Regions from separate parts of the Pararhizobium sp. LjRoot238 genome, predicted to be linked through region 1. Evidence: riboswitches for the same ligand, from Rfam matches in the RefSeq annotation. Region 1 holds a riboswitch; each other region holds the start of a gene.
The links. Region 1 has a riboswitch for cobalamin ahead of bluB (5,6-dimethylbenzimidazole synthase). Riboswitches for the same ligand answer to the same signal wherever they lie in the genome.
Positions count from the first base shown of each region.

Region 2: another riboswitch for cobalamin. It lies ahead of cobU (bifunctional adenosylcobinamide kinase/adenosylcobinamide-phosphate guanylyltransferase); the one in region 1 lies ahead of bluB (5,6-dimethylbenzimidazole synthase).
Region 3: another riboswitch for cobalamin. It lies ahead of ACSQ3F_RS13695 (CbtB domain-containing protein); the one in region 1 lies ahead of bluB (5,6-dimethylbenzimidazole synthase).

Region 1 covers NZ_CAXUPP020000001.1:3,272,386-3,276,840, forward strand. Annotated here, with positions in the region: gene ACSQ3F_RS15875 (LacI family DNA-binding transcriptional regulator) at 1-19, opposite strand, end outside; gene ACSQ3F_RS15880 (phytanoyl-CoA dioxygenase family protein) at 124-1,317, shown strand; gene ACSQ3F_RS15885 (SDR family oxidoreductase) at 1,405-2,226, shown strand; cobalamin riboswitch at 2,267-2,479, shown strand; gene bluB (5,6-dimethylbenzimidazole synthase) at 2,524-3,216, shown strand; gene ACSQ3F_RS15895 (DUF2865 domain-containing protein) at 3,226-4,251, opposite strand.
Region 2 covers NZ_CAXUPP020000001.1:3,132,720-3,137,174, forward strand. Annotated here, with positions in the region: gene ACSQ3F_RS15205 (hypothetical protein) at 1-205, opposite strand, end outside; gene ACSQ3F_RS15210 (hypothetical protein) at 465-608, opposite strand; gene ACSQ3F_RS15215 (cobyric acid synthase) at 855-2,309, shown strand; cobalamin riboswitch at 2,358-2,729, shown strand; gene cobU (bifunctional adenosylcobinamide kinase/adenosylcobinamide-phosphate guanylyltransferase) at 2,872-3,396, shown strand; gene cobW (cobalamin biosynthesis protein CobW) at 3,400-4,455, shown strand, end outside.
Region 3 covers NZ_CAXUPP020000001.1:2,812,527-2,816,981, reverse strand. Annotated here, with positions in the region: gene ACSQ3F_RS13705 (LysR family transcriptional regulator) at 1-415, shown strand, start outside; gene ACSQ3F_RS13700 (bifunctional diguanylate cyclase/phosphodiesterase) at 437-2,203, opposite strand; cobalamin riboswitch at 2,470-2,731, shown strand; gene ACSQ3F_RS13695 (CbtB domain-containing protein) at 2,779-2,955, shown strand; gene ACSQ3F_RS13690 (CbtA family protein) at 3,149-3,925, shown strand; gene ACSQ3F_RS13685 ((2Fe-2S)-binding protein) at 3,943-4,455, opposite strand, start outside.

The sequences.
Region 1 (4,455 bases):
CCAGAAACTCATGCGCCATCGAGATTCCGTTCTGATGGGTTTTTGATGGATTCCTGCTCTATATCAGATTTTTCCGCCGCGTATAGTCGAACCATCGAACGGCATCCGACGGGAGGAAAAAGGATGAAGACCGACAATGTTCTGAGGCAGCGCGCCGACCGGGTCTGGCTGACCGAAGCCGCCTGCGATCTGGAGGATTTCCGCGCCGAGGTGGAGCGGACGACGCAGCTCAGTGACTATCCACATGCGGCAAGTGTCGAGAAGAACGTGCTGATCTATGACGGCGCCAGTGTTCTGAAGACAGCCGCGACACACGATGGACGCCGGGCGGTGCTTGCAGAGATCTGCGAGGCTTTCGCGACCGGGCCGGGCGTCATCGTCCTGAAGCAGGCTTTCGAGAATACGGACGTCATCGATGCGGCAAGCGATGTCTTCGACGAGATCATCAACGAGCAGAATCGCACCAATACCGGCGGCGGTGACCATTTTGCCAAGCCCGGCGCCAACGACCGCATCTGGAATTCGCTGGAGAAGCACTGCCTGAAGGATCCGGAGAATTTCGCGACCTATTACGGCAACATGCTGATCGCGCTGGTCAGCGAGGCCTGGCTCGGGCCGAGCTACCAGATGACGGCGCAGGTCAACCGGGTCAATCCGGGCGGTGCGGCGCAATCGGCGCATCGCGACTATCATCTCGGCTTCCAGACATCAGCCGTGATCGAGCAGTTTCCTGCCCATGTGCATCGGCTGTCGCCGGTGCTCACCTTGCAGGGGGCGGTTGCCCATTGCGATATGCCGCTCGAAAGCGGGCCGACGCTGTTTCTGCCCTACAGCCAGACCTATGTGCCGGGCTATCTGGCACTGAAACGACAGGAATTTCGCGACTATTTTGATCGGAACCACGTGCAACTGCCGCTGTCCAAGGGCGATCTGGTGTTCTTCAACCCGGCGCTTTTCCACGCTGCCGGCACCAATCGTTCGGCCGGCATCAAGCGTGTCGCCAATCTGCTGCAGGTTTCGTCCGCCTTCGGCCGGGCGATGGAGACGGTCAACCGCGAGCGGATGAGTGCAACGCTCTATCCGGCCCTGAGAGCCATGCTGGACGATGGACGGCTATCTGATGCGCAGGCGGCCAATGCGATCGCGTCCTGCGCGGAAGGCTATTCCTTCCCCACCAACCTGGACCGCGATCCGCCGCTCGGCGGCCTGGCGCCGAAGACGCAGGCGCAGTTGATGCATGAGGCGCTGGCTGGCGGATGGGAGGCGGAGGCTTTCGCCGAAGCACTTGCGGCACAGGCGGAGAAGAAACTGAGCTGACGTCAGCACGCCAAATCTTTAAAACTTCCGTCCGGTTTCCGGGCGGAAGTTTTCGGTGTCATCAATGTCTAAAATGGAGGAAACGGAATGAGCAACGATTATGGCCGCCTTGACGGCAAGATCGCGATTGTGACCGGCGGTACGCAAGGATTGGGAGCGACGATCGCGGCGCTGTTTGCCGAACGGGGTGCCGCTGGCATCGTCATCTGTGGTCGCAATGCCGCGAAAGGGGAGGTCAAGGCGGCCGAGATCGGTAAGGCCGCGGGGACCAAGGTGGTGTACGTACAGGCCGATCTCGGAGAGGTGGAGGACGCGCGCAAGGTGGTCGCGGCCTGTGACGCACAGTTCGGCCGTGTCGATGCGCTGGTGAATGCGGCTGCGATTACCGATCGCGGCACCATCCTCGATACAACACCGGAGTTGTTCGACCGCATGTTCGCCGTCAACGTGCGCGCGCCGTTCTTCCTGATGCAGGAGGCGATCAAGGTGATGCGCCGGGAAAAGACAGAGGGGACGATCGTCAATATCGGCTCGATGTCGGCCAAGGCCGGGCAGCCGTTCATCTCAGCCTATTGCGCCTCCAAGGGTGCGCTGGAAACGCTGACCAAGAACACGGCCTATGCGGTGCTGCGCAACCGCATCCGCGTCAACGGGCTCAACATCGGCTGGATGGCGTCGGAAGGTGAGGATCGCATCCAGCGCGAGTTTCATGGCGCCGCGAGCGACTGGCTGGAGGAGGCGGCAGCGAGCCAGCCGTTCGGCCGGTTGGTTGATCCGGCCGAGGTGGCACGCGCCTGTGCCTATCTTTCGTCGGCGGAATCCGGCCTTATGACGGGATCGGTCATCTGCTTCGACCAGTCGATCTGGGGCGCCTATGACGGTTCTCCGCATCCGGTCACTGCCCTGTAAGAGAACAGGCGGGCCGCTTGCATTCGGCGGCCCGCTGTGCCTTTATCGGTTTGGTTCAGGTGCCCGCGAAAGCGGGAGAATCGGGAATCCGGTGAAAATCCGGGACGTGCCCAACGCTGTGACGGGGACGGCTTTGCTTTAATGAATTTCTGAGTATTTTCAGAATTCTGCCACTGAGTCCTCATGTGATTTGGGAAGGCGGCAAGGCCGGTTGATCCGCAGTCAGAAGACCGGCCTGACGAGATAGACCAGCCCCGCGCGGACGGCGGGAGGTTTCGCATTGTTGGGGATCAAACGATGCAAACGGAACCGCAAGACCGCCTTGTCAGGGCGGAAGCATTTTCACCGGACGAGCGCGCCGCCGTCTACCGCGCCATCGAGACCCGCCGCGACGTGCGGGATCAGTTCCTTCCAACGCCTCTGCCGGACGAACTGGTCGCACGGCTTCTCGCCGCCGCCCACAGCGCGCCCTCCGTCGGTTTCATGCAGCCGTGGAATTTCATTGTCGTGCGGGACGAAGACCGGCGCCAAAAGGTGTTCGAAGCCTTTCAGCAGGCCAACGAGGAGGCGGCGCTGATGTTCGATGGCGCCGCGCGCGATACGTATCGCTCGCTTAAACTGGAAGGCATCCGCAAGGCGCCGGTGAGCCTCTGCATCACCTGCGATCCGACCCGCGCCGGCAAGGTCGTTCTCGGCCGGACGCACAATCCGCGTATGGATGCGTTTTCGACGGTCTGCGCCGTGCAGAACTTGTGGCTTGCCGCGCGGGCGGAAGGCGTCGGCGTCGGCTGGGTGAGCATTTTCCACGAGCGCGACGTCAAGGCAGTTCTCGGCATACCCGATCACATCGAGATCATCGCCTGGCTTTGCCTTGGCTACGTCGATCAGCTCTATGCGGAACCCGAACTGGCCGTCAAAGGCTGGCGGCAGCGACTGGCGCTCGATGAACTGGTCTTTGCTGACGCCTGGGGTGTCAAGCCGGCGAGCTAGAGACATTGATCAATTGGTCTGTTGCTGCTGGTATCCGGGGCCTGTCGGATGTTTCAGGTCGATCGACGATTCCTGAGAGGGCAGGAAGCTCGGTCCGACAACGCGCACCTTGCTGTTCTGCGGATCGTAGGGGCGGTCTGCAACGGCAGTCTTTGCCTGCGTCTTGTCGGCCTTGCGCGGTTTGATCTCAAGAATGCCGCTGCCATCGTCCGGCGTACTCTGGTTCGTGGCGGTCTGGCGGGCAGGCGCACAACCGCATTGGCCGGGCTGGCTGCGGTCACGCGTCTTATAGGCGAAAGCCGTGGGCAGTTCTATATAGGGCTCGCCTGTGGAGGCCGAGACCATCTGATCGGTCTCTTCGGTCGCAAGCGCATGGTAATAGAGCGCCGTTTCCGCACCCGGGCATCGGCGTTGGCAAGCCTCGGCATCGCGCTGGAAATCGGCGGGCGTAGCGCTGGACGAGATCGGGAAGAAGGCACCGTCGCAGGTGCGGACGCACAGCGTACGCAGGCTGCCGCCATAGTCAGCGCCCGGCAGGGTGAAATCGGATACATCGGCACTGCCGCGCAAGGCCGGCTCGCTTTCGCTGATCGGCGGCAGATCCTTCAGGATGTTGCGATGCGTTTCCGGCTCTTCGGCCGCGGCCCGCAGGATCTCCTCCTCCTCCTCGGCGCAGCGATTGACGTAGAGAGCGGCCATGATCCGGCGGCGGCTGATTTCGCTGTCGCCACCGGAGACAAGATATTCGCGGCGGGTCTTCAGCGTTTCGAGTTTGATTTCCATCTGCGAGATTTCGCTGTCGAGGGCCGCGCAGGCCTGCTCGTTCGGATCGCCGACGATGATGACGCTGCCGGAACTGCATCCCAGGCGCCGCCGGTCGGCGCGCGCCCTGCGCAGATCAAGGTTCTGCCGTGCGATTGCGCCGGTGTAGTCGCGCAGATTGGCGTTGGAGGCGACGATCTTCGGCAGGTTCGACAGGCGCGCACTCAGCCGTTCGCACACCGTCGCGGCGTCGGCAGTGGCCGTCATGACCATGAGAAGCGGAGCGATAAGCGCCGCGAAGCGAACCGAACGGAAAATCAATGTTTTCTCTCGTCTGAGCGAACCGGCACTCTATCGGGCGTGGCGGATTATTGCCGCGCTCCAAGCCATGTGCCTATCATACCGCCATTCGAAAGAGGCGCAACGCAGTCCGCTTGCCAGCGTTAACGCGAGCCCGGGAAATTCCACCGATGTGGC
Region 2 (4,455 bases), 140 kb from region 1:
TGAATTTTATGAGCCGGGCAAGATTTTTGTGCAAATGCGTTAGTTCTTGGCGCAAAATTAGCGCTGCTTCACAAAGCCGTTTTAGAGCGTGTTTTACCGCAGACAAATTGTGTTCCGTATGCGCCTTCAAATGTATTTTTTTCGGAAGGCGAAAAAAACTCAAAAAAAAGCCGAATTCACCTTTGGTTAAGCTCTCACTAACCATCCGGTAACACTGTCAGGCTAATTGTCTGCCTGCGGCGGGGGGACCTGCCGCCCGCCCGGATCAGGTATTGCGTCCCGGGCCGGAGCGTTCTGCGGGTGTATGCCGCAGGAGCCATGTGTATATTTGGCAGGCCGCACGGCTCCGCGAGGGGCGGGTGCGGTTTTCGCGTTTCCGAGCCCCGAAATACACAAATCGAAAAGAAAAAAACCGCGCCCCTGGCTGAGCGCGGTTCGAATGGTCGTCTGCGGGAGGAATGGGATCAGCCGACGCTGCGTGTGCGGATAAGGCCGAGCGGACCGAAGGGCGTCGGCATCACGGTGTTGCGCACGCGCGACTGGTTTTCCGGCGCTCTGGAGTTCCAGGCGATCTGCACGAAATTGGGCTTTGAGAAGATGAACAGCATCGGGGTATGACCTTGGGTGTGGAGCTATTCCGCTCCGTGATTTGATTGGCGCCGATATACGCCTGTTTTGGGGCCAGGCAATAATCGTTTTCGTCGTCCGATGTCGTTTTCCGGATAGTCTGACGATGAAGCAGCGCAAGTCTTGCAGCGTTCGGAAATAACGCGTGAGCCCACGCCGGAAAAGGCGGCAAAAATACGGCAAAACATGGCTTTGCTTGTGGCGGCGGCAATGCTAGACGAGACGTCATGACAAAGACGATCATGCTTCAGGGGACCGGCTCCGATGTCGGAAAAACGGTACTCGTGGCGGGCCTGTGCCGGCTCATGAGCAATCGCGGGGTAAAGGTTGCCCCGTTCAAGCCGCAGAACATGTCCAACAATGCTGCCGTTTCGGATGATGGCGGCGAGATCGGCCGTGCCCAATGGCTGCAGTCGATGGCCGCGCGGGTACCATCTTCGGTTCACATGAACCCGGTCCTTCTCAAGCCCCAGTCGGATACCGGCAGCCAGATCATCGTGCAGGGCAAGGTGGCAGGGCAGGCGAGAGGACGGGACTACCAGGCCCTGAAACCGAAGTTGATGGACGCCGTCATGGAAAGCTTCGAAACGGTCGGTGCCGGGCGTGATCTTGTTATCGTTGAAGGGGCGGGATCGCCCGCCGAGATCAATCTTCGCGCCGGCGACATCGCCAACATGGGCTTTGCCACGCGCGCCAACGTTCCGGTGGTGCTTGTCGGCGATATCGACCGCGGTGGTGTGATCGCATCGCTGGTCGGTACCCATACCATCCTGTCCGATGAAGACCGGCGAATGATCAGTGGCTATTTCATCAACAAGTTCCGGGGCGACGTTTCGCTTTTCGATGACGGCGTCGCGGCTGTTCAGCGCTTTACCGGCTGGCCGTGTTTCGGCGTCGTTCCCTGGTTGAAGAGCGCTGGGCGCCTGCCGGCCGAGGACTCGGTCGTCTTGGAAAGACTGGCGCGGGGCGGCGGCAAGGCGCTGAAGGTCGCCGTTCCCGTCCTGTCGCGTATCGCCAATTTTGACGATCTCGACCCGCTGGCCGCCGAACCGGAGGTCGATCTCGTCTTCGTCCGCGCCGGAGAGCCGATCCCGGTCGATGCCGGCCTGGTGGTCATTCCGGGCTCGAAGGCGACGATCGCCGATCTCGCCGATTTTCGCGCTCAAGGATGGGACCGCGATCTTCAGGCGCATGTGCGGCGCGGCGGCCACGTCATCGGCATCTGCGGCGGCTACCAGATGCTCGGAAGCCGCGTTACCGACCCGCACGGCATTGAGGGAAATGTGCGCGAGATCGAGGGGCTGGGCCTTCTGTCCGTCGAAACCGAAATGGCGCCGGAAAAGACGGTGCGCAACAGCAATGCCCGTTCGGCCGTCTATGATGTGGCGCTGGAGGGTTACGAAATCCACTTGGGCCGGACGACTGGATCGGACTGCGCTCGTCCTGCCGTGATCATTGACCACCGCGCCGATGGGGCCGTCTCGGCGGATGGCAGGGTCAGCGGTACCTACCTGCATGGCCTGTTTACCAGCGACGCCTATCGCGCCGCCCTTCTCAAAAGTTTCGGCATCGAAGGCGGCGGCGAAAACTATCGTCAGTCCGTCGATCGGGCGCTCGATGATGTCGCGGCCGAACTCGAAACGGCACTCGACGCGCGGTGGCTCGATTCATTGATGCCGTGAAGCCTCGAGCAGCCGGTCTTTCAATTGACAGGGTTCGACCGAGCGCCTAATCATCAGCCATTGGATGGTTCCCGGACCGGCGTTTCGGTTCGGGAGTAAATGGGAATGTGAAGGGATGGACCCAAGCCGGGCATTCTTATCGCAGCCGACCCCGCGACTGTAGAACGGTCAGGGTTCGCCATCCGGGAAAACCGGTATTCCGGACAGGCCGCGTGGTGCGGCCGCGGAATGGCCGGTCCAACCGGAAAAGCCACTGGAGTGGCACCACGATCAGCCGGGGCCGGACGCCTCTATCTCTACGAATCGTCCACCTCTTCGTGATGTCGAAAAACTCCGGGAAGGCGAGGCGGACCCGTTCGGGCCTTTGACGAGGTTCGTGACGCCGTGAGCCAGGAGACCTGCCATCCTGAAGGGCATCGTGCCCGATCCAGGGAGAGACACTCCCGATGCCAGCACGGAGGTTGTCATGGCTTTCTCGTTCCGCTCCCCCAGCGGCCATTTTTGCGTTTCTCGCCTCAGCGCCTGCGTATTTCCCCGCGAACATTAAGGCTGGGATCGTTTCATGACATCGACGAAAACAGGACCCGTGTTGGTTCTTGGCGGCGCTCGTTCCGGTAAATCGACGTTCGCCGAAAAACTCGTCACCACGTCGGGTCTCGACATGCATTACGTCGCGACGGGAAGGCCGTGGGACGGGGAGATGCAGGCAAGGATTGCCGAGCATCGTGAACGGCGGGGACCAGACTGGCAGACGCATGAGGAACCGCTTGAACTTGCCGCCTGCCTGAAAGCGATCGACGCGCCCGGCCGCGTCATCCTGATCGATTGCCTGACCCTGTGGGTCACCAATCTGATGATGGAGGATCGCGACCTGGCGGCAGGATTTCAGAACCTGGCAGAATGGCTGCCGCAGGCGCAGGCGCGGCTCGTGTTCGTTTCGAACGAGGTCGGGCTCGGCATCGTGCCGGAAAGCCGCATGGCGCGCGATTTCCGCGACCATGCCGGCCGGCTGCACCAGCTTATCGCGGAGAAGTCCGCGGAAGTCTATTTTATCGCGGCCGGATTGCCGCTGAAAATGAAGGGTTGATCCATGACCACAGCAAAAGCCGCTCACGGCAAGATCCCGGCAACCGTCATCACCGGCTTCCTCGGCGCCGGCAAGACGACGATGATCCGCAACATCCTGGAGAATGCCGATGGCCGGCGCATCGCGCTGATCATCAACGAGTTCGGCGATCTCGGCGTTGACGGCGACGTGCTGAAGGGTTGCGGCGCCGAAGCCTGCAGCGAGGACGACATCATCGAACTCACCAATGGCTGCATCTGCTGCACCGTCGCCGACGATTTCATCCCGACCATGACGAAGCTGCTCGAGCGCGAGAGCCGCCCGGACCACATCGTCATCGAGACGTCCGGTCTTGCGCTGCCGCAACCGCTGATCGCCGCCTTCAACTGGCCGGATATCCGCAGCGAAGTCACCGTCGATGGCGTCATCACCGTCGTTGACAGTGCCGCCGTTGCCGCCGGCCGCTTTGCCGATGATCACGACAAGGTCGATGCCCTGCGCGTCGAGGATGACAATCTCGATCACGAAAGCCCGATCGAGGAACTGTTCGAGGACCAGCTCACTGCCGCCGACCTGATCGTTCTCAACAAGACCGACCTGCTCGATTCCACTGGCCTCGCCTTCGTGCGCAAGGAAGTCGCCGCACGCACCAGCCGCAAGCCGTCGATGATCGAGGCGAAGAACGGCGAAGTCTCGGCCGCCGTGCTTCTCGGTCTCGGCGTCGGCACCGAAAGTGACATCGCCAACCGCAAGTCCCATCATGAAATGGAGCATGAAAACGGCGAGGAGCACGATCACGACGAATTCGACAGCTTCGTCGTCGAACTCGGTGCGATCGCTCATCCGGCGGGCTTTGTCGAAAAGCTGAAGACCGTCATCGCGGAACACGACGTGCTGCGCATCAAGGGTTTCGCCGACGTGCCCGGCAAGCCGATGCGCCTCCTGATCCAGGCCGTCGGCGCCCGCATCGACCAGTATTTCGACCGCGCCTGGGCGCCGGGCGAGACCCGCGGCACCCGCCTTGTGGTGATCGGCTTGCACGAGATGGACGAGGCTGCCGTGCGCGCTGCGATTGCAGCG
Region 3 (4,455 bases), 460 kb from region 1:
CTACACACCGCACTACCTGCCCGACCTGCATTATGAGCGGATCGGAGAAATGACCTACAGACTGGTCAGCACCATCGCGCGAACAGTCAGCGACCTGCAGCCAGAAACCTATATCCAGGCCGTCTACTCCCCCGCCTTCGACCGGGCGCACAGGCTGGCGCTGCCGCATCTGTCGGCCGCACCGCTGGCTTCGGGGCAGAACATCGCCATCGTGGATTTGCTGAAGACGCTGGGTGGCGCCGCCTACGTGATGAGCGGCACCGCAACGCAGCTTGCCAAAGAGGGTACTGCCTTCCCTGTGGAAGATGCCCCTGCCATTCCGCAGGCAGTCTATGCCGCGACCAGCATCCGCACGCGTCACGCGCATCAGCACCGCCGCATTATCGGCGTGATGCAGGACCTGCTGGCTTCGTAGATGCCTTCTGCAGAAATGCCATCAAAGCTGGACGGCAAGTTCCTTGTTTTGCGTTTCTATCAACCTGGCCAGCATCTCGGGCCCCGAGACCGGATAGGCGATCGCGTAGCCCTGCAGAACATCGCAGCCGAGGCGCGTCAGAAGCTTGGCATGCTCCAGCGTCTCGACCCCTTCGGCCACCACTTCGATGTCGAGCGCCTTGGCGATATCAACGATCGACCGCAACAGCCGCTTCTGTTCGCGCGACGTGGTGATCGGAAATACCAGCCGCCGGTCGATCTTCAGCCGCCGCGGTTTCACCTTCGTCAGCCCGATGATCGAGGCGTGTCCGGAACCGAAGTCGTCGATCTCGATGTCGATGCCCATACCCTTCAGCGCAGCAACATTGGAAAGCACGCCTTCCTCGCTGTCGTCCAGAAAGATCGTCTCCAGCAACTCGAATGACAGCGTATCCGCCTCGACGTCCAGTTGCTGCAAGTCGTCAATCAAAAGCGGATCGGACAGCCGCGCCGCCGAGACATTCACCGCGATCCGTGGAACGAGCACGCCCTGCCGCATCCAGGCGCGCCGGTCTTTCAACGCCGCTTTCAGAATTGCAGCATCCAGGTCGTCCAGCATGCCAAGATTTCCCGCGACGGTGAGGAATTCACCCGGCAACAGAAGCCCGCGTTTCGGATGGCGCCAGCGCGCCAAAGCCTCCAAGCCGACGATACGGCGCGTGCGCGCATCGACCTGCGCCTGGTAAAAGGGAACAAACTCTCCCTTTTCCAGGCCGCGCGCAAATTGCTTGGCAACGCGGCGCTCGTTGTTGAGCTGCGCCTTGAGTTGCGCCGAGAACACCTCCACCCTGCCCCGGCCAAGTTTCTTGGCGCGATGAAGGGCGATATCGGCTTCGGCCAGCAGATTGGCGATGTTTCTACCGCTGGCGGACGCCAGGCCGATCGACGCACCGGTGCGCAGCACTTCGTCATTGTGCCATATCGATTGCTTCAGCTGCTGGGCCAGCCGCTCGGCGACCGTCTTCAAATCTTCGATGGAGTCGAAATTGGCGATCAGAACCGCAAATTCGTCGCCGCCTATGCGGGTGACGAAGGCGCTATTTGGCAATGCGGCGACAATCCGGCTGGCCGCGGATTTCAGCACATTGTCACCCACGGAGTGACCGGCCGTGTCGTTGATCTGCTTGAACCGGTCGAGACCGATGTAGAGGATCGCCAACTTGTCGAGCCCCGCATCCTCTGAAAGTTCGGCCAATCGGCGATCGAAGAAGCGGCGGTTCGGTAGCCCGGTCAGGTAGTCGTGTTCGGCCGCATGTTCGATCCGCCGGGCGCTCGCCTCGAGAGCAACTGCGCGCTTTTCGGCAATGGCTTTCTGGCGCTGCAGTTCCCGATTGAGCAGCACGTCCGCCGTCACGTCCCATTCGACGCCGATGAACGTGATATTTCCGTCCTGCTCGAAGCAATGCGCCCTCGACCGGAGATATCGAAGTTTGCCGTTTGGCAGAACAATACGATACTCCGACGAATAGATGCCCTTGCCTTTGATGGCATCGGCGAAATCCGCCTCTGCCTGCTCCCGGTCATCAGGATGGATCGCCTTGGCCCACACCGCCGCCTTGACGCGCTTGTTTGTCTTGCCGGTTCCATAGAGCCGGTGCATCTGCTTATCCCAGACGACTTCATCCGTCTGCGTATCGTGTTCCCATACGCCGATCCGGGAGGCATCGAGCGCGAGCTCCAGCCTCCGAAGAATATTCTGAAATTCCTGTTCGGACCTCGCCGTTTTCATTGTTTTCTCTGTGAATGATTCTTCGCAAATAGACGCGCGCGGTATTCTGCCGCAAGGTTCCTAAAGAACTATTTCCTTCGCAAAACGCGAAATGTAACCAGAAATACAAGCAACCATTCAGTGTTATTTAAAGTAGACGGCCTCGACCGGCGCACTTTGCTCCCCAATTCAGAAGGATAGACCTACGAGCGAACTTCGGCAATCGCGACGGCAAAGCGGCATCGCGGGTCGCATCGTCGAATTGACATGAGCCAGGGGACATCATAATCATCGTCGGATCAATTGGTTCCTTGGAAGCGAACGCTTCCGGGGAGTAAATGGGAACGTGACGGATGGACCCATGCTGGGCATCTCAATCACGGCCGACCCCGCGACTGTAGAGCGGTCAGAGTTTGTCATGCCGGTCGATCCGGCAAAAGCCACTGCGGCGCGGGCCTTGGCCCGCACCTTGGGAAGGCGAGACAGGCTCACTGGTGCCAAGCACCTGACGCCGCGAGCCAGGAAACCTGCCGGTTGATGAAGGGCATGGTGCCCAATTGGTGGGAAATTTCCCACGCGCCATCACGGAGGTTGTCATGGCTACGTCTACAGTTTCGAGCATTCCGCTCTCCCTCAACGACCGCATCACCGCCGGTATCCTCGCCCTTCTGATCGGCGGGTTCCTGGTTTTCGGCGCCGGTCTCGCCAATTCCGCCGTGCTGCACGATACCGCGCACGACGTTCGCCACTCCTACGGTTTCCCCTGCCATTGATCGGCTGATGTGGGAAGCTGCGCGCTTTTCGCATTCGATCCGACAGCAGAACGCGGGTTTCGATGAAACCACGCTTCGACGGTTCATGCGCCCGTGCTGCGGCACCGGGCGGCATTTGCCGTGGGGATTTCAAACACAGCAAGCCGGAGAGGGCTGACGCGCAGCCGCTCCGCTTGAACCTGGGAGTATCGAAATGATTGTCAAAACGCTTCTGGCCGCGTTGGTGGCTGGACTGATTGCGGGTGTCTTTACGACGGTGGCGCAGACTGCGCGGGTCGTTCCGATCATCCTTCACGCCGAAGAATATGAAGGCAAGGAGCCTGCCGCGGAACAGCCCGCCGGCACCGAGGATCAACAGCAACAGCATTCGTCACTGGAGAAGACATCCGCGATCGGCGAACTACTTGCGGCATTTTCTCCGATCACGCCGGCTTACGCCCATGAGGGCGAGCATGAAGACGAAGGCGGCATCATGTTTGGCATGAGCCGGTTTTCAGGAACCTTGCTCGCCAATCTCGTAACCGGCACAGGTTTCAGCCTGTTGCTGACCGGTATCAGCTTGCTGATCGGCTATCCAATCACGCTTCGCAACGGCGTCCTCTGGGGCGCTTGCGGTTGGCTGGCGGTCCACATGCTACCCGCAATCGGACTGCCGCCGGAATTGCCCGGCTTTCCGGCGGCCGACCTGCACGACCGGCAGATATGGTGGATGGCGACGGTCTTGCTCTCCGGAGCAGGCCTGTATCTGCTTGCGCTGCGCCCCGAAATCGTCGCGAAAATCGCCGGCCTTGTGGCGATCGCCGCGCCGCATATCTACGGCGCGCCGCAGCCTGCGGATATTTCGAGCCCGGTTCCGGCCGTTCTCGGCGCCGAATTCGCCGTTGCCGCGCTGGCGACCGCCCTTGCCTCGTGGATCGTGCTCGGCCTTGTCTCGGGTTATTTCAACGAGCGCTTCCTGAAATCTGCATAACGAACCAGCTTGCAACATCAGCCGCCTGCGCGTTCGAGATGAGTGCGCAGGCGGCTTTTTTGTGTCTCCTCGTCGAGAAGCACGCAGACATCGCAAAAGGTCCCGCCATCCGTTCGGTAATACAGGCAGCAGCCGCTTCGCAGGCGAAAAATGCGCTCGACTGGCACGCCACTCACGATCGAGGCGATCTTTTGATAGCGCAATGCGCTTGAACAGAGCGGCGAGCCTTCCGTGTTGACGATAGCGAGCGCCGAAGCCATCGCTCGCTCCTCTTGCGCCGATGCCGCGCCGATTTCGAGAAACGCGCCGGCAATGCCGTCGGCAGCCAGCCGCCATTGCGCAACCGACGACAAACCGGTACGGGCCTTCACCGTTTCGACGACCGGCGCAAGGCTGGCAACGAAGCTGCCGTGAAACAGGGATGCACTGTCACGGCCTTGGCGAAACTTGCGAAAGCGAAAATGAAAGCGGCGGGCATCGGATGGGCAGACCAGCGTAATCTCGCCCGCGTTTTTCGGAGCATACGGTTC